DNA from 4 places in the Eubacterium sp. BL-380-WT-2B genome. Region 3 is predicted to be linked to each of the others. Evidence: riboswitches for the same ligand, from Rfam matches in the RefSeq annotation. Region 3 holds a riboswitch; each other region holds the start of a gene.

Region 1 (4,199 bases), on a different contig from region 3:
ACACCGCTTCCAAGCCCGTCGGCCAGAACAACGATCACGCTCTCATCGTTGATGCGGATTTCCACATTATCGCCGCACAGCTCCTGGTGGTGCTTATTGATGCTGTCATGGGCAATATCGACAAAAAAAGCCATTATTCCTCTTCCTCTCTTGTTCCTACAACCTTTTGCAGCCGGGTCAGCGTAACTTTGGTCTCGGCAGTGGTTTCACCCAGCAGCTCTGCGATTTCATGGGCGACGCGCATCTGCTTGTCGATGACCTTCTGGGCCATATCCAGGGTTTCTTCCTGCATCTTCTGATATGCCCGTTCTTTTTTGATCTCTCTGGAGATGTCCACAAATATTCCCATGTACATCTTCTGTCCCGGGATATAGGTCAGAATTTCCATAAAATGGATATTGCCGCGGGCGTAAAGTCCCCGTCCGCTGTAATAATTGCCCTCGACATTGTCCAGCTTTTTGAACGGGTTGTAGTCAAAGACTTCAACGAAATTTTTGTGCAGCACATCGGTTTTGGCGGTCTTGAACAGCTTTTCGGCTGCCCCGTTAAAATCAACGATCCTGAAATCCTTGTCCAGCACCGCGATGGCGTTTGGCGTCGACGCGATAATTAAATTGGAGATGGCCTCGTTGCGGTTGCGCATAAAAGGCAGGCACATGTCCAGCTCTGCCATGCCGCAGTAAACCGCCGCGGCTTTTTCACGGCAGCTGTCATAACCGCAGGTACCGCAGTTCAGCTCGTCTTTCGGGGTGAATTTTCCTGTCTGCCGCAGAATTTCTTCAATGGCTTCCTCCGGCACACCCGCAAAGGGGTCCTTTTTCTCAACAGCGAAGCCACGGCTGAAATCTGGTGCCTGCTCCGGTGTTTCCGGGTCCTTCCGGGCATTATTATTAATGTAATCTGTCACGCGCTCGATCCGCTCATACTTGACCAGAGGGCTGTGGGTATTACCCGGGCCGTTGACACAGCCCTCGACGCAGGCGTTCATTTCGATCCAGTACTGGCCCTCCAGCTTACCGATATCATCCAGAAAGTCACGGCAGTTTTTGAGGCCGTCAATTTTTATGACCCGCCGGACGCCCTGCACACCTGGTACACTGGTCTTTTCCACACCTCCGGCCAGCGGATAGAAGCGCGCCACGTTACAGCCCGTCGCGTCAAAGCTGCCTGCTGGCATATCGGCTACATTAATCCCTTCTTCCTTAAACCACACATCCAGCTCATCAAAGGTCAGCACGCCGTCGATGATCGGACTGGCAGCGTCGACGGCTTCCATCTTCTTTGAGATGCAGGGCCCTGCGAACACAACTTTCGCGTTGGGATACCTTTCCTTCAGCATCATACCGTGAGCGGTCATGGGAGATACCACCTCACTCAGGTATTCCACCACATCGGGATAATATTTTTCGATCATCATGTTAACCGTCGGGCAGGAGGTTGTGATCACATGGCGTTTTGTGCCCCAGTAATCCTTGGCATAGTATTTTGAGACCTGCTCTGCCCCAATAGCAGTCTCCTCAATCACTGTAAATCCCAGAGCCCGCAGCCCGCCCAGTACCTGCAGCGGGTCTTCCGTATTAAACCCGGCGGGAAAGGACGGCGCCAAACTCAGAACCACCGGTCCCTCCTCCAGCCACTGCCTGATGCTGTCCACATCGCTGGCCACATATTTGGCATTCTGGGGACAAATCCGAAAACAGTTACCGCAGCCAATGCACAGATCCTCAACGATCTGAGCCTGATTATCCATCAGTTTAATGGCCTTTACCGGACAGTATCGAATACATTTATAACAATTCCGGCAGCTCGCCCTGGTAAAATTAATGACACCCATTATTTCCCTCCATTATCTGGTCAAACAGCTGGTCAACGCCCTCTGGCTTAACCGTATAAATATGATCGTCAACCTTGACAGCCACCCCGTCGCTGCAGGCGTCCAGACAGAAGGTACCCATCAGCTCCACTTCATTTTCGAGGCCCCGTTCAGCCACCAGCTCCTTGAAGCGCTGTACCACCTGATAGGAACCCTTGACATGGCAGGCACTGCCAATACAAATATGTATTTCCTTCATTTTTTACTCCTCAATATTGTTCTAATCCCTGTGTTCTTCTGACAGATTAATCCTAGCACGCCTGACAGCCCTTGTCAATTAGTACTGCCGCTTGAATTCTTCGCCATTTTCTGTTAAAATAGTCATATCGAAATCGTTTTAAAGATTTATCTATCCGAATTTTTTATCCTAAAGTCAATCCATGGATTCAAAATCGTCAGAGTGCAGCGGGAAACGGCTGTGCTTTCCATTGTGAGAAGGATAGATGATAAACGTGCGCACTGCGTTTATTTCCTCCTCGCAAATTATAATGGTATAGAAGATTATTCTTTTATATATTTAATTTTCATTATCAAGGAGGAAGAGAAATGAAAAAAAAATTAACACTGGTTCTGGCCGCGCTGTTGACGATGACCATGGTCATCGGCCTGGCAGGATGCAGCAGCAACAACAATACTGCTAAAACCGAAAAGCTGGAGCCAGGCTCCAACGGTGAAATTATTATGGCCACCACCACCAGCACACAGGACAGCGGTTTGCTTGATGTGCTCCTGCCCAAGTTTGAAGAGGAAACCGGCATTGCCGTAAAGGTTGTGGCCGTCGGAACGGGTAAAGCCATTGAAATGGGCAAAAACGGAGAAGCCGATGTGCTTCTGGTTCATGCAAAATCTCAGGAAGAGGATTTTGTCAAGGAAGGCTATGGCATCGAACGTTTTGACGTTATGTACAATGACTTCATTGTTCTGGGCAGTAAGGATGACCCGGCAAAACTGAAGGAAGTCGCTCCAAACGACGCGGTAAAAGCCTTCCAGACCATTGCTGAAACCCAGTCTGAATTTGTATCCAGAGGCGACAAATCCGGTACCCATACCAAGGAGCTGGGCCTGTGGGAAAAAGCAGGCGTTACCCCTGCAGGACAGCCCTGGTACATCGAATCCGGCTCTGGCATGGGCGACACCCTGAAAATGGCCAATGAAAAATTAGCCTATACCCTGTCTGACCGCGCTACCTGGTTAAATATGAAGGATAATCTGGATCTTGAAGTTGTTGTCGAAAAGGATGATAACCTGTATAACCAGTACGGAGTCATTGTCGTCAACCCTGACAAGGTCAGTGCTGAGCTGAACACCGACGGCGCCAAAAAATTCCAGGAATGGATTTTAAGCGACGAAGCGCAAAAGGCCATCGCTGATTATAAAATCAACGGCGAACCAACCTTTGTACCAAACGCCAGCAAATAAGCATTAACTGAATTTAGAATTTGTCAGCGTCCGTTTTTTCGGGCGCTGATTTTGAATTGACAGACTGACGAGGTTTCCTATGGATTATATTATCAATGGCTTCATTGAGGCCTTCCATCTTCTGATCTCCGGCGACCCGGAAATTTACCAGATTGTCGGGCTTTCCTTGTATGTATCCTTCTCCTCCACCATTTATTCCACTGTTCTCGGCGTGCCACTGGGCATCCTGCTCGGCATCAAGGAATTCAGGGGAAAGCGGATCGTATCCCGGCTGCTTTACACTTTTATGTCTTTTCCGCCGGTCATCATTGGACTGTTCACCTCACTGGTGCTCGCCCGCTCCGGTCCGTTAGGGCATTTAAAGCTCATGTACACGCCCACTGCCATGATCATCGCCCAGGTGATCCTCGTTACGCCTATTATCATGGGCATTGTGTTTAACGACACCACTGTCAACGGCCAGGTTGTGGTAACCATGGGTAAAACCCTTGGGGCAGGCGGCCGGGATATTCTCTTCCTGCTGATCCGGGAGCTTAAGGCCAGCATCATGATCGCTCTGGTCACCGGTTTCGGGCGGGCTGTATCCGAGGTCGGTGCTGTGATGATCGTGGGCGGCAATATAAAAAACTATACACGGGTCATGACCACCTTTATTGCCATGAACAATAACATGGGTGAATACGCTGTTTCCATCGCCATGGGCATTATTCTGCTGGTCATCTCTTTTGTCACGAATTCGATCCTGTACAAATATATGGTAGGAGACCCTTATGCAAATCGCGATTGAAAAACTCACCAAGACTTATCACGGAAAAACCGTCCTGTCACTGGACAGCCTGCGTCTTGAATCCGGAAAAATCCACGGAATTTTAGGACCTAACGGCTCAGGAAAAACCACCCTGATGAA
Region 2 (4,199 bases), on a different contig from region 3:
CCTCAAGCATATCCTTTTTTATCACATTTTCATAATAAGGGATAACGCGAGTGATCGTATCCTTCAGGCTTTCTGCCAAAGGCAGCTCGCTTTTTTCCACATTTCGATACTGCTCCTGCAGCTGTGGGTTTCTGGGGTCATCCGGTTCCAGAGCCGGTGGACGGACGTCAAAGGATCGGCGCCAGATTTTGACCTGTTCCTCTCCGTATTTCTCTGCTGTCTCGGCCTTATTCAGCCCTTGCAAGGCGCCATAATGGCGTTCGTTAAGCTTCCAGTCCTTTATGACTGGCAGCCAGGCCCGGTCCATGGTATCCAAAACCACGTTTAAGGTATCCACCGCTCTTTTTAAAAAAGAGGTGTAACAGATATCAAAATCGTAGTCCTTTCCTTTTAGCATATTGCCAGCGTCTGCGGCTTCTTTAATACCTTTATTCGATAAAATTACGTCCGTCCATCCTGTAAACAGGTTCAGGCGGTTCCATTCACTTTCACCATGTCTTAAAAGTACAAGCTTCATCTTTATCATCTCCAGTTCTTTTAAAATTTTATACCCAAAAATTTCTGGAAATTGCATATTTTTCAAAAATGATTCTTTTTTATACCCAATTATTTTTTACAACTAAGATTCATTCTCATCTTTATCTAAATTTTACTTTAGAATCAAGTTGAAGTCCCTGCTGTTATCAACTATAATTGACATACAGGCAATAAAACACCTGTTTGATGATAATAATATCTGAGAGGGAGAGCTAATATTATGAGATTAATTACCCGTTCTGATTTCGACGGCCTTGTCTGTGGCGCGCTGCTCAAGGAAGCCGGAATCATTGACCACTGGAAATTTGCCCATCCTAAAGACTTGCAGGATGGCCTGGTAGAGGTCAACGAAGATGACTGTCTGGCAAATGTCCCTTTTGTGGAGGGCTGCGGCCTTTGGTTTGACCATCATTCCAGTGAGTTTGAGCGCAACCAGCTTGAAGGCAAATATAAAGGTGAAAGCCGTATCACGCCATCCTGTGCGAGAATCATTTACGAATACTATGGCGGTGAGGAACGCTTTTCACATTTCAATGAAATGCTGGCCGCCGTCGACAAGGTGGACTCTGGCAATTTGACTATTGATGAAATTCAAAACCCGGAAGGCTGGATATTGATCGGTTTTCTGATGGACCCCAGAACCGGGCTTGGACGCTGGCGTAATTTTACCATCTCCAACTACCAGCTGATGGAAAAGCTCATTGATGCCTGCCGTACCATGTCCACTGATGAGATTCTAAACCTTTCCGACGTTCAGGAGCGTATCGAAGTTTATTTTGAGCAAACCGCCAAGTTTAAGGAAATGGTAAACAAATATACCCGAACCGACGGCGATGTCATCATCTCTGATCTGCGCGGCGTCGACCCTATTTATACGGGGAACCGTTTTCTTATTTACAGTATGTATCCAAAGCAGAATATTTCTGCCTGGATTGTCAGCGGCAAAGGTGGTCTGGGCTGTTCTGTGGCTGTTGGTTATTCGGTCTTAAACCGGACTTCCAACATTGACGTTGGCAGTTTAATGCTGAAATATGGCGGTGGCGGCCATAAGGCTGTCGGCACCTGTCAGTTTAAAGACGAGGAAATTGAAGCGAAGCTCCCTAAGCTGCTGGATGAGCTTGTGAATCCTCAATAAAAATCATCCATCTGCAACCCCGCTTCTGTCACAGGGAGCGGGGAGTTTTATTTTTCTTCTTTAAAACGTTATCAAACCGTGCTATAATGAATTTATATAACAAGCTCTGATGGACTTAACCTAAAAACGGATTGCCCAAAATCATTTGTTCATGGTTTTGCCACGATAGGGTACTGTTGGAAACGGCTTTACCTTCTGTATTTGAAAAGGAGTAAAAAAATGAGAAAAAAACTACTGTGCATGATTCTGGTCCTTACTTTAATTTTAAGTATGACTGCCTGCAGCCCAAAGCAGGAGGACTCGTCAGACAAAGCATCCGGCGAGATTAAAGTCACAGACGCCATCGGACGCGAGGTGACGCTTCCTGCACCAGCGACGAAGGTGGTGGGAACACACAATCCATCCTTAAATACTGCGGTTGTCATTGGCGGCGGTGGCAAATACATTGTCGGATTTGGAAATAAAGATATGGCCCGTGGCCTGTACGAGGAAGTAATCGACGGATATGACGACCTGCCGCAAATCGGTAAGGCCAAGGATATCAATATGGAAACAGTTATGGAGTTGGGCGCAGACCTCGCTATTCTGCCTGAACGTTTCGCCAATCAAGCCGACCAGTTCGCCGAAGTCAATGTCCCGGCAGTTGTTGCTCTCCCCAATGATGAAAGCTTCGACACAGTCACCAACTCTCTGAAAATTGTCGGAAAGGCTCTGGGTGAGGACAAACGCGCGGAAGAAATCACTTCCTTTATCGACGATAAAATCGCCGATGTCAGCAAAAAGGTGGGTTCAGCCTCTGAAAAACCGTCCATTTTATTTTTAGGCGGTTCCAGCCCTCTCACCGTTGCGCCCGACGCCATGATTCAGACCTATATTATCGAAAAGGCCGGCGGTACTAACGCAGTCAGCGGGGTCGATAAAAAAGGGGAGTTCGCCGATGTGAGCATTGAACAGATTGTCGGCTGGAATCCCGATATTATCTGGATACCCTCCTATGCTAAATACAAGGCCGACGATCTTCTGAACGACCCGGCCTGGAGCAGCATTAAAGCCGTACAGGATAAGGCCGTTTATGTCTTTCCATCCTCTCTGGAGCCGTGGGACTACCCCACCGCCTCCTCTGTACTGGGAGTCTGCTGGGCAGCTAATAATCTTCACGGTGATCTTTACAGCTCAGATGATTTTATGAAGGATGTCGATGCCTTCTATCAGATGGTCTACGGCAAAACCTTTACCAAGGAACAGCTTGGGCTTCAATAAGCATTGAGGTCTTCCGGGCTGGCGGGCTGTGCAATTGCCTGCCGGCCCTTTCATTTTATCTGCTATGAAGAACACAAAACATCGACATCTCATTATTGTACTGAGCACCATATTGCTCTCGCTCATGGTTATCGCCTGCTGCGTTGGGCGTTATACAGTTAACCCTCAGGATATGCTTTATGCCATCCAGACTAAAATGACAGGCGAGCCGGGGAATCTGGCCATGGAAAACGTCTTTTTTGTCATTCGGCTGCCCCGTGTCATTGCCGCAGTCAGCATTGGTGCGGTGCTTTCACTCTGCGGCGCGGTCTATCAGGGCATTTTTAAAAACCCACTGGTATCGCCGGACTTGCTCGGTGTCTCCAAGGGCGCCTGTGTAGGCGCGGCTTTTTCAATCCTGCTGGGCGGCGGTATGCTTGCGCGTCAGCTGTCTGCTTTTGCCTTCGGCATCATCGCCATGCTTATGACCATGACCTTTCCAAAGCTCCTGCGCAACCAGAGCAACCTTGTTCTGGTGCTTGCCGGTATCATCACCAGCGGCTTTATGGACTCAATTCTTGGACTTATGAAATTCACTTCTGAAAATGATACGGATCTCGCCGCCATTGTTTTCTGGCAAATGGGCAGTCTGGCCTCCATAAAGGTTCATGAAATTCTTTCTGTGCTGCCTGTGTTCGCTGTTGGCGCGTTTATCCTGCTGAGCCTCTCCTTTCGGATCAACATCCTTTCCTTTGGCGATATTGAAGCCCAGAGCCTTGGGGTTAACGTTAAAAAAATCCGATGGATCATCATCCTGATCGCCAGCCTGCTGACAGCCAGTGCGGTCTGTATCAGCGGAACCATTGCCTGGATTGGGCTGATCATGCCCCATCTCGCAAGGATGCTGGCCGGCTCCGACCATATTAAATCTCTCCCGGTAACCATGCTGATGGGTGGTATTTTTCTTCTTCTCATTGATACCATCGCCCGGACCGCCACCTCTCTGGAAATTCCGCTTTCGGTTTTGACAGGACTCATCGGCGCGCCCTTCTTTGCCTGGCTTTTATACCGGCAGAAAGCAAAGGTAAGCTGATGAAGATACAAATTGAAAAGTTGTCCTTCTCCTATGATGAAGCCGCTCCTCTGCTAAAAAGTATTGACTTTACCCTTAACGCTGGGCGGGTAATATCCATTCTGGGACCAAACGGAGCGGGGAAAACAACGCTGCTCAACTGTATTGCAGGCCTTTTTAAGCCCAGGGAGGGTAATATCCTGATTGACGGAAAGA
Region 3 (4,199 bases):
GGTGACACTTTTCGCCATACCGGCAATCGGCACAGAAAGCCTGCCAGGCCCACAGCCCACGTCCAATACTGTATCTTCCTTTGTAATAATCAAAGCGTCCAGCTGATTCTGTGTGTACTCTCTTTCCAGCTGTGCCATTTTATTGTACATACGCGCAACCGCGCCCCACATTTTTGCAGGGTCGCTGTTCATTGGGCTCGCCTTGCCTGCCGGATGGCTTAATTCTGAAATTGCCGCCCAGTTTACTAATCCATTCATAGCTTCACCACATTTCCTGTTTTACTGGATTATTTTTTTAGTTGATTCTGAAAATATTTCCTATTACATTTTATCTCTTTTATTTAAAATTGTCCATGCTGTTTCCAACAAAGACAATTTTTTACCCTACTTTTCCATTTTCTAAATTTCTGTCATTTTCTCCAATGCCTTGATGATCGTCTGGAAAATCTGTTCATTAGACGGCATGCGGTTGGGCGCTCTGCCCTCCCCGTTTTCAACAAAAATACAGCCATCTTCCTTTAAAGTCTGGATATTCCGCTGCACACTGGGCTTGCTGTACATCATCGGATTAATGTTATTGGCAAACACAATGGGGGCTGTGGTGGAAAGAATGGTCGTCGTCAGTAAATTATCCGCTATGCCATTGGCCGCTTTGCCAATGGTATTGGCCGAGGCTGGAGCGATCAGCAGCAAATCAGACTGGTCAGAGGTTTTGTGCTCAGGATCCCATACCTTTGGTTCCTCAAACTGGTCGATTTCAACCGGATTCCCCGACACGCGCCGCAATGGAAGCGGTGTAATAAAATTAAGGGCATTCGGGGTTAATATCACCTTTACCTCTGCTTTTTCATTTCGCAGCATCCGGATGAGTCCAGGAATCTGGTCAACCGGCGTACATGCCGTAATCCCAATGGTTATGTTTTTTCCAATCAGCATTTTCATTTCTCCTGTAAACATTTAAATTTTCTCATTCATTATAGCACAGATAAAACAGAAGACGTAAACCGCTTTCAAATTTATATTAAGAATACCCTTATATATATAAAGGTATTCCTTTATCATTCTCTAGTTATTTTTACGAATGTATGCATAATAGTAAGCGCATGGTACGATTATGGCGCCGCCGATAATATTGCCGAGTGTGACAGGCAGCAGATTGTTGATAAACATCTGCCCCCAGCTGACATCTGCCCCCAGGAAAATTCCAAGAGGAATATAGGTCATATTGGCAACACTATGTTCAAAGCCCGCAAAAACAAAAAGCATGATCGGAAACCAGATCGCAAAGATTTTGCCGATCATATCCTTTGAGCCGGCCTGCATCCAGCACGCTAAAACAACCAGCATATTACATAGAATACCGCGGATAAGCGCTGTTGAAAAAGGCATCCCAGCCTTTGCCTGTGCAACGGCCACCGCTTTTTCCAGCACCGCGTCTGCATAAAGACCGCTTTTGGCCAAAACAAAAGCCAACAAAATCGATCCGATTAAATTGCCGATATAAACAACCACCCAGTTTGTCAGCATCCCTTTGATGGTAATTTTTTTATCCATCAGGGCCAGTGTCATCAGGTTATTGCCTGTAAACAGCTCTGCGCCGCATAATATTACCATCATCAAGCCTGCCGGGAATACCGAAGCGCCAATAAACTTAGCGAGCATAGCCTCGCTTAAGGCGCCTTTGCCAATTCCTGTCGCCAGTAAAAATCCATGGGCGCCAAAGCCAATAAAAATACCTGCAAAAATGCCGAGAATCAGCATTTTACCAATGGAGAGGGAGGCCTTTTTCACACCATTCCCAACCCACACTTCTCCGATCTCCGCCGGAGAAAGAAAACCATTCATTTCACGCACCTCCTGAATGTTTATTTCAGAATTATATCATAACTTCAAGCGTTGTAAAAGTATAAATTTTTATCCTATTTAGCCTTATTTTTATATTTTAAACATTATAAAATAGCATCAAATCGCTATAACGTTAATTTTTAAGAAATTTTTATAAGTTAAATATAAAAATAACTTATATTTCAAAACACAAAAAGCAGAACCGCATGGTCCTGCTCCATTCAGCAAAGGATTCAAACGGCCGCCGAGGATGCGACGGCCCTTTGACTTGGTAGATTATATAGATTAGTGCCTTTTGTTTTTAATGACAAAAGGCAGCAGGAGCTCATGGATAAAATAACCATCTTTTGAAAAATCATTAAAAAAGGGCATACTTCTCCCGTGTCGAAATATGCCCCTGAAAATTTTCAGGAATCATCTGCATTCTTCTCAAACACGGAAAGCATATCCGTTTCCAGATATACTCATCGGTCCCCGGCCATGGGGGCTTCACTTCCTTTAGGCTTTTGGACTCGAATGCGGTTATTTTTTTGTTTATTTCTTCCAGATAAACTGAAACCAATGTTACGTTTATTATAAATCATTTCCAGCATGAAGTCCAGCCTTTTCTTTCAGACATTTTCAAACAAAATACTGTATCTTCTTGACATACTGTGTATAACACACTATAATGTGATTAACAGCAAATAAAGGAGGGCCGTCATTTGGAAAAGGATAGTGTTTTGTCAAGTATGGTATCAGAGCTGCGCCGGGGAACACTGGTGCTCTGTGTTTTAAGCCAGCTGAAAATACCCATGTACGGCTACAATCTGGTAAACACACTCAATGAAAAGGGTATCGCGGCAGAGGCAAATACGCTCTACCCGCTGCTCAGACGCCTCGAAAGCCAGGAGCTTCTCGAAAGCTCCTGGCAGACAGACGGACCAAAGCCGCGAAAGTACTACCAGACGACTGAATTCGGCAATGAAATTTGCCGGCAGTTAAAACAGCATTGGGATAAAACAGTCAGCAGCATAAATCAGATTTTTGAGGAGGAATAAAAATGAAAAACGAACTGATTGATCGGTATGTCTACGCGGTTACAAGGCGGCTGCCTGCCCGACTGCGAAACGATATTGACAAAGAGCTGCACTCGCTCATCGAAGATATGCTGGAGGCCCGGTGCGATGGTCTGATGCCTGAAGACCGTGATGTCCGGGTCATTCTCACGGAGCTGGGAACCCCGTCAGAGCTGGCCATGAGCTATATGCCTGAAGGCCGCGACCACCTTATCGGCCCTGCCTATTACAGCCAATACAAAATGGTTACCGGCATCGTTCTGGCTTCTGTGACCTTCGGGCTTGTTCTTTCTGGATTTATCTCATTTTTCACGGACAGTCACGAGGCACTGTACATTACCCTTTTCTCATGGATTGGTACACTGATCACTGGCCTTATCGCTGCTTTTGGCGCGGTTACTTTTATTTTCGCGGTCTTTGAACGAAAAAATGTCGCCCTTAATTTTGGCGGCAGTGAGCTTGACAGTCTGCCCCCGGTTCCAGAAAGAAAATCTGTTATTCCAAAGGGAGAGCCCATCGCCGGCATCATTTTTTCTGTGATCTTCTGTGTAATCTTTCTGGCCGCTCCTCAGATTATCTGCGCAAAATTCAGCGCAGATCAGCCTTTTATCCCTGTGTTTAACGTAGACCGCATTCACCAGCTATGGTATGTCTTCGCAGGCTTCACGATCCTCGGCATTATGAATGAAAGCTTTAAACTCTATGAAGGCCGTTACACTAAAAGGCTGGCTATTGTCACAGTGGTCTCAGGTGTCCTGAGCGCAGCTCTGACGCTGATCCTTCTGTCTGATCAGCAGATTTTAAACAGCGCTTTTATCGCAGCGATTTCCAGCAGCTTGTCGAATGCAGCCGTCACAGGCTTTCTAACCCATTTTAACCTGTACTTCATGGCGATCATTCTTTTTGCGCTCCTTCTTGAAATGGGTGTCACCCTGTTCAAAGGCTTCTGGTATGACCGTTAAGGAATTGCAGCAGACCTGGCAGCTTCTGCCGGGTCTATTTTCTTTATAACTTTTCATAAATTTCTTGTTAAAAATATATAAATTTTCCGATAAAAGGGTATAAGTATTCGAAACATTCGTGTCCGCAGTGTTTTGCAACACGGAGGTTGTCTTTTAATACACCAAGAGGAAAAGTAGAGGATTAAAATGAGACACTTAAAAAAATCGACAGAAATTCCTGTTAGCCTGGGCGCTGCCATTGTAGCCCTTGGCGTCGTCTACGGTGATATCGGCACCTCGCCGATGTATGTTATGAAGTCGATCATTGCCGGCAACGGCGGCCTGAACGCCATCG
Region 4 (4,199 bases), on a different contig from region 3:
TTAAAAAAATCAAACCGGGAATGTCCTTAAAAACATTGCGGCCTTTCCCGTCCGCCATGCTTAAAAGGCTTCTGTTTATCGGGATCCCTTCGGGTGGTGAGACACTTTCCTGGACGCTGAGCCAGACAGTGACAATGGGATTTGTGAATCTCTGCGGCGCGGTGGTCATTACAACTCGTGTGTATGCGGTGATGTTTGCCATGATCACTTATCTGTACAGCAATGCAATTTCCCAGTCCTCCCAGGTTTTAGTGGGCTATATGATTGGAGCGAGGGAGTATGACAATGCGGACAGGCGTGTAAAGGCCACACTCCGGTCATCTGTGCTGGTATCCTTCTGCGTGGCGCTTCTGCTCTTTGTGTTCAGTGATCAGATTTTTGGTTTTTTCACCTCTGACCCGGAAGTTATTGCCCTCGGTAAGCAGGTGATGTTCATTGATATTTTTCTGGAGCTTGGCCGTGCGGTAAATATGGTGATGGTCCGCTCACTTCAGGCGGCCAATGACATTCTGTTTCCCATCGCCCTTGGTATTGGCTCACAATGGTTTGTATCGGTGGTTCTGTGTTATGTTTTAGGCATTATACTGGGGTGGGGACTGATCGGGATATGGATCGCCATGGCCTGTGATGAAATCCTGAGAGCTGCCATGTTTTTAGTCCGTTGGAAACGCAGGAAATGGATGGATTTAAGCATTAAGAACGCAGTGAAGGCCTGATAAAAAGGAGGTACGCCGTTTCGGCGCACCTCCTTTTTGGTTTAACAGTCATCACTGTCTATTTTTTTGCTTTTTTGAAGATTCATGGAAAAGATGCAGCACAGTGTGCTCTGCAGTCCCCATAAAATACCAATGATCATAAAAGGAAACGCGCCAATGGGGGTGGTCAGGGCCGCAAACATGAGCAGCACCATGACAATGAGAAAGGCCATCTGCATAATTTGAAAGGTTTTATAGGCAGCCTTGTAGAGAATGAATTTTTCCGCCTCATCATTGCTGTTCATCCAGATCTTTTTAAAATTTAAATCCAGCGGGTTTCCCTGTTTTTCCGGATTCATCTTTTTGGTCAGATTCACAAAGAGAATCTGGAAGATAACGCAGAAGATAACTGGCAGTAAAAATGCCGCGAGTGCCCATAAAAGGGAAGTGGAGCTGTTATTGTGTATGCCGCTGACATTGATACCGTAAAAAGCAAAGGTGAAAATCAGCGTGATGTTGCCAAAGATTATCCCTGTATCACAGAGGTGGTCGGCTTTTTCATAAAGTGCATCCGAATCGTTTGTTTCCAGCTGTCTGTAGGTATTTCTTGCGGAAAGGTAAAACAGAGCGGTGATGAGCATTAAAACAACAGAACCGGCAGAAGATATATATAGGCCGTAGTCCAGAATGTTGTTTTGAAGCAGCTGTACGCTATCGACAATGTCAAAGCCTGGATAGTTCAGCAGGAAGCCAGCCAGCCCGCCTAAAAAGCCGCATATGATGATCAGGGTAAAAAATTTCAGGTAAATGTGTTTGCTTTCTTTTGCTTTCATGTCATTTTTCCTCCTCGAGGGTATGGGTAAAAAGGGAATCGATGGTAGTATTGAAAATATCTGCGAATTTTGCGGCAAGCCGGACAGAGGGAGAATAAAGGTTTTCCTCGATCAAAAAGATGGTTTGCCTGGATACGCCAGCCAGCTCGCCAAGCTGTGCGGGCGTAAGCTTTTGTTTGATTCTGTAATCTTTCAGGTGGTTTTTGTGCGTGTTCATTCTGAGTCCTCCTCATCTGAATAGGTAAAAATGTCCTCAACGGAGGTATTAAAAATCCGGGCAATTTTAAGCGCCAGCGTTACGGAAGGAGAATAATCTCCGCGTTCAATTAAACTGATGGTTTGCCTGGATACACCGGCCAGCTTACCAAGCTCTGACTGATTGATTTTATCTCGGGCCCGGAACTCTTTTAATCGGTTTTTGAGGGGCATGCTCAGGCCTCCTTTGTATATGATTTTTGTCATCTTGACAAATATTCTTGTCAAAAATAGTTTAACATTGACAAAAATATTTGTCAAACAAAAATTTGATAAAAAAGAAAAAATAAATCTTTAGAAAATTTTAAGACGTTTACAAGAATTTAAAAATGTGCTATGATAATGATAACAATAGAATTGCTCTGAAGCTGGAAAGACCCTTCCGGGGCCTTTCCAGCCAATGGGTAACAGGGGCAACCCTGTTGTCTGCCATCTTTGCAAAGGAGCCCGTAGAAACTGCTTTTACTATGTATAAAGCTATTTCTGCGGGCTTTGTGTTTTCCTGAATTCCAGGACACAAAGCGATTCTCATTTTGTAAACTTACCACAAAGGAGGTGTGAGGGTACTGCGTCGGCAGTATCCAGAAGCGTATGAGCAAACAACTCATGATTAAACCTGAAAAGTGCATAAGCTGCAGAACCTGCGAACTGGTCTGTTCTTTTGGACACTATCAGGAATTTAATCCATCATTGTCAAATGTAACAGTGATGGATTATGAAAAAGCAGCCGTAACCATTCCTGTGATGTGTATGCAATGTGAGGAACCAGCTTGCATGAAGGTGTGTCCGGTGGGCGCGATCTCAAGGAATGAAAACGGTGCATTTGTTATGGATGAAGCAAAATGTATCGTGTGTAAAATGTGTATGAACGCCTGCCCGCTCGGCAACATCAGCTTTAATCCGGTTAAGAGAAAAGTGTTTAAATGCGATCTGTGTGACGGCGATCCAAAATGTGCCAAGTTTTGTCCGTCTGGCGCCATTGTCTATGGCGAAGCGGTTGAAATGGAACGTAAAAAGGCCATTGCGGATCAGCTGAAAGACGTTTATGGATTGGAGGGATAACGATGAATGGATGGATGGGACAATTAATCCGCGTTGATCTGGAAGCAGGAACCATCAAAAAGGAACCGCTTAACATGCAGGCCGCCCATGATTTTATTGGCGCGCGTGGCCTGGGAACAAAATATTTCTGTGACGAGGTAGACCCGCAGGTAGACCCGCTTGGTCCGGATAATAAAATGATTTTTATGACAGGACCGTTGACCGGTACGGCTGCTTCCTGCAGCGGGCGGTATGAGGTCGTGGCAAAGGCGCCTTTGACAGGAACCATCGGCGCTTCAAACTCCGGCGGTCATTTTGGCCCCGAACTGAAATTTGCAGGCTATGACGGAATTATTTTTGAAAACCAGAGTGACCGTCCGGTTTACCTGTATATCAATGACGACACAGTGGAGCTCAGAGATGCCTCAGACCTCTGGGGGAAGGACGTTTATGAAACGACCGAAGCACTGGAGGAAGCTTGCGGAGAAGGCGCGCGTGTCGCCTGTATTGGCCCGACCGGTGAACAGGGCTGCCTGTATTCTGCCATCATGAATGACAAGCACCGCGCAGCAGGCCGTGGTGGTATGGGCGCTGTGATGGGCAGCAAAAAGCTAAAGGCTGTAGTGGTTCGCGGAAGCGGCGGGGTAACAGTGGCGCGGCCTGAAGGTTTTATGGCAGCGATGACCGATGCCCGTACCAAGCTCAAGGAACACCCCGTTACGGGTGGAGGACTGCCGACCTATGGCACTGAGGTTCTGGTCAATATGATCAACGAAGTCGGTGGCCTGCCGCTTCGCAACTGGCGTGACGGCGGTGTCTATGATAAGGCAGATGATACCTCTGGTGAAGCGCTGGTCGATTCTTATCTGGTTAAAAACAAGGGCTGCTTTGGCTGCTCCATTGGCTGCGGCCGCGTGACCAGAATCCCGGACGGGCCGTTTAAGTCCATGGGTGAAGGCCCAGAATACGAGGCCGGCTGGTCCTATGGTGCAGACTGTGGTGTCAATGATCTGGCTGCTATCTGCAAAGCCAATTTCCTCTGTAACCAGTATGGCATGGACCCGATCACACTTGGTTCTACCATTGCCTGTGCCATGGAGCTTTACGAAAAGGGGCTTCTGAGTGAGGAAGAAATTGGCCGTCCGCTGCCCTTTGGCGACGCACAGGCCATGGTTGATCTGACAGAGCTCACAGGAAAAATGGAAGGCTTTGGTGTTGAGCTGGCTCAGGGCTCGTACCGCCTGGCAGAAAAACACGGTGCGCCAGAGTTGTCCATGTCCGTTAAAAAACAGGAAATGCCCGCTTATGATGGACGCGCTGTCCAGGGGATGGCCCTTGAATATGCGACCTCCAACCGTGGAGGCTGCCATGTCCG

Evidence for each region. A riboswitch is a leader RNA that binds a small molecule or an ion and turns the genes downstream of it on or off. The one in region 3 is predicted to bind molybdenum cofactor.
Region 1: linked by a shared signal. The riboswitch ahead of FYJ53_RS13510 (substrate-binding domain-containing protein) and the one ahead of FYJ53_RS02665 (formate/nitrite transporter family protein) in region 3 are both predicted to bind molybdenum cofactor.
Region 2: linked by a shared signal. The riboswitch ahead of FYJ53_RS16430 (ABC transporter substrate-binding protein) and the one ahead of FYJ53_RS02665 (formate/nitrite transporter family protein) in region 3 are both predicted to bind molybdenum cofactor.
Region 4: linked by a shared signal. The riboswitch ahead of FYJ53_RS08035 (4Fe-4S dicluster domain-containing protein) and the one ahead of FYJ53_RS02665 (formate/nitrite transporter family protein) in region 3 are both predicted to bind molybdenum cofactor.

The regions. Positions count from the first base shown of each region.
Region 1 is NZ_VUMP01000006.1:233,464-237,662, forward strand. It holds gene FYJ53_RS13495 (PP2C family protein-serine/threonine phosphatase) at 1-134, opposite strand, end outside; gene FYJ53_RS13500 ([Fe-Fe] hydrogenase large subunit C-terminal domain-containing protein) at 134-1,834, opposite strand; gene FYJ53_RS13505 ((2Fe-2S) ferredoxin domain-containing protein) at 1,821-2,072, opposite strand; molybdenum cofactor riboswitch at 2,213-2,330, shown strand; gene FYJ53_RS13510 (substrate-binding domain-containing protein) at 2,420-3,292, shown strand; gene FYJ53_RS13515 (ABC transporter permease) at 3,372-4,079, shown strand; gene FYJ53_RS13520 (ABC transporter ATP-binding protein) at 4,063-4,199, shown strand, end outside.
Region 2 is NZ_VUMP01000008.1:80,614-84,812, reverse strand. It holds gene gpmA (2,3-diphosphoglycerate-dependent phosphoglycerate mutase) at 1-517, opposite strand, end outside; gene FYJ53_RS16435 (hypothetical protein) at 758-1,672, shown strand; molybdenum cofactor riboswitch at 1,765-1,900, shown strand; gene FYJ53_RS16430 (ABC transporter substrate-binding protein) at 1,892-2,932, shown strand; gene FYJ53_RS16425 (iron ABC transporter permease) at 2,997-4,004, shown strand; gene FYJ53_RS16420 (ABC transporter ATP-binding protein) at 4,004-4,199, shown strand, end outside.
Region 3 is NZ_VUMP01000001.1:555,852-560,050, reverse strand. It holds gene FYJ53_RS02675 (class I SAM-dependent methyltransferase) at 1-258, opposite strand, end outside; gene FYJ53_RS02670 (flavoprotein) at 400-936, opposite strand; gene FYJ53_RS02665 (formate/nitrite transporter family protein) at 1,066-1,845, opposite strand; molybdenum cofactor riboswitch at 2,252-2,375, opposite strand; gene FYJ53_RS02660 (PadR family transcriptional regulator) at 2,550-2,885, shown strand; gene FYJ53_RS02655 (hypothetical protein) at 2,888-3,865, shown strand; gene FYJ53_RS02650 (KUP/HAK/KT family potassium transporter) at 4,052-4,199, shown strand, end outside.
Region 4 is NZ_VUMP01000003.1:400,931-405,129, forward strand. It holds gene FYJ53_RS08015 (MATE family efflux transporter) at 1-716, shown strand, start outside; gene FYJ53_RS08020 (DUF3169 family protein) at 758-1,528, opposite strand; gene FYJ53_RS08025 (helix-turn-helix transcriptional regulator) at 1,530-1,745, opposite strand; gene FYJ53_RS08030 (helix-turn-helix transcriptional regulator) at 1,742-1,957, opposite strand; molybdenum cofactor riboswitch at 2,132-2,245, shown strand; gene FYJ53_RS08035 (4Fe-4S dicluster domain-containing protein) at 2,390-2,845, shown strand; gene FYJ53_RS08040 (aldehyde ferredoxin oxidoreductase family protein) at 2,848-4,199, shown strand, end outside.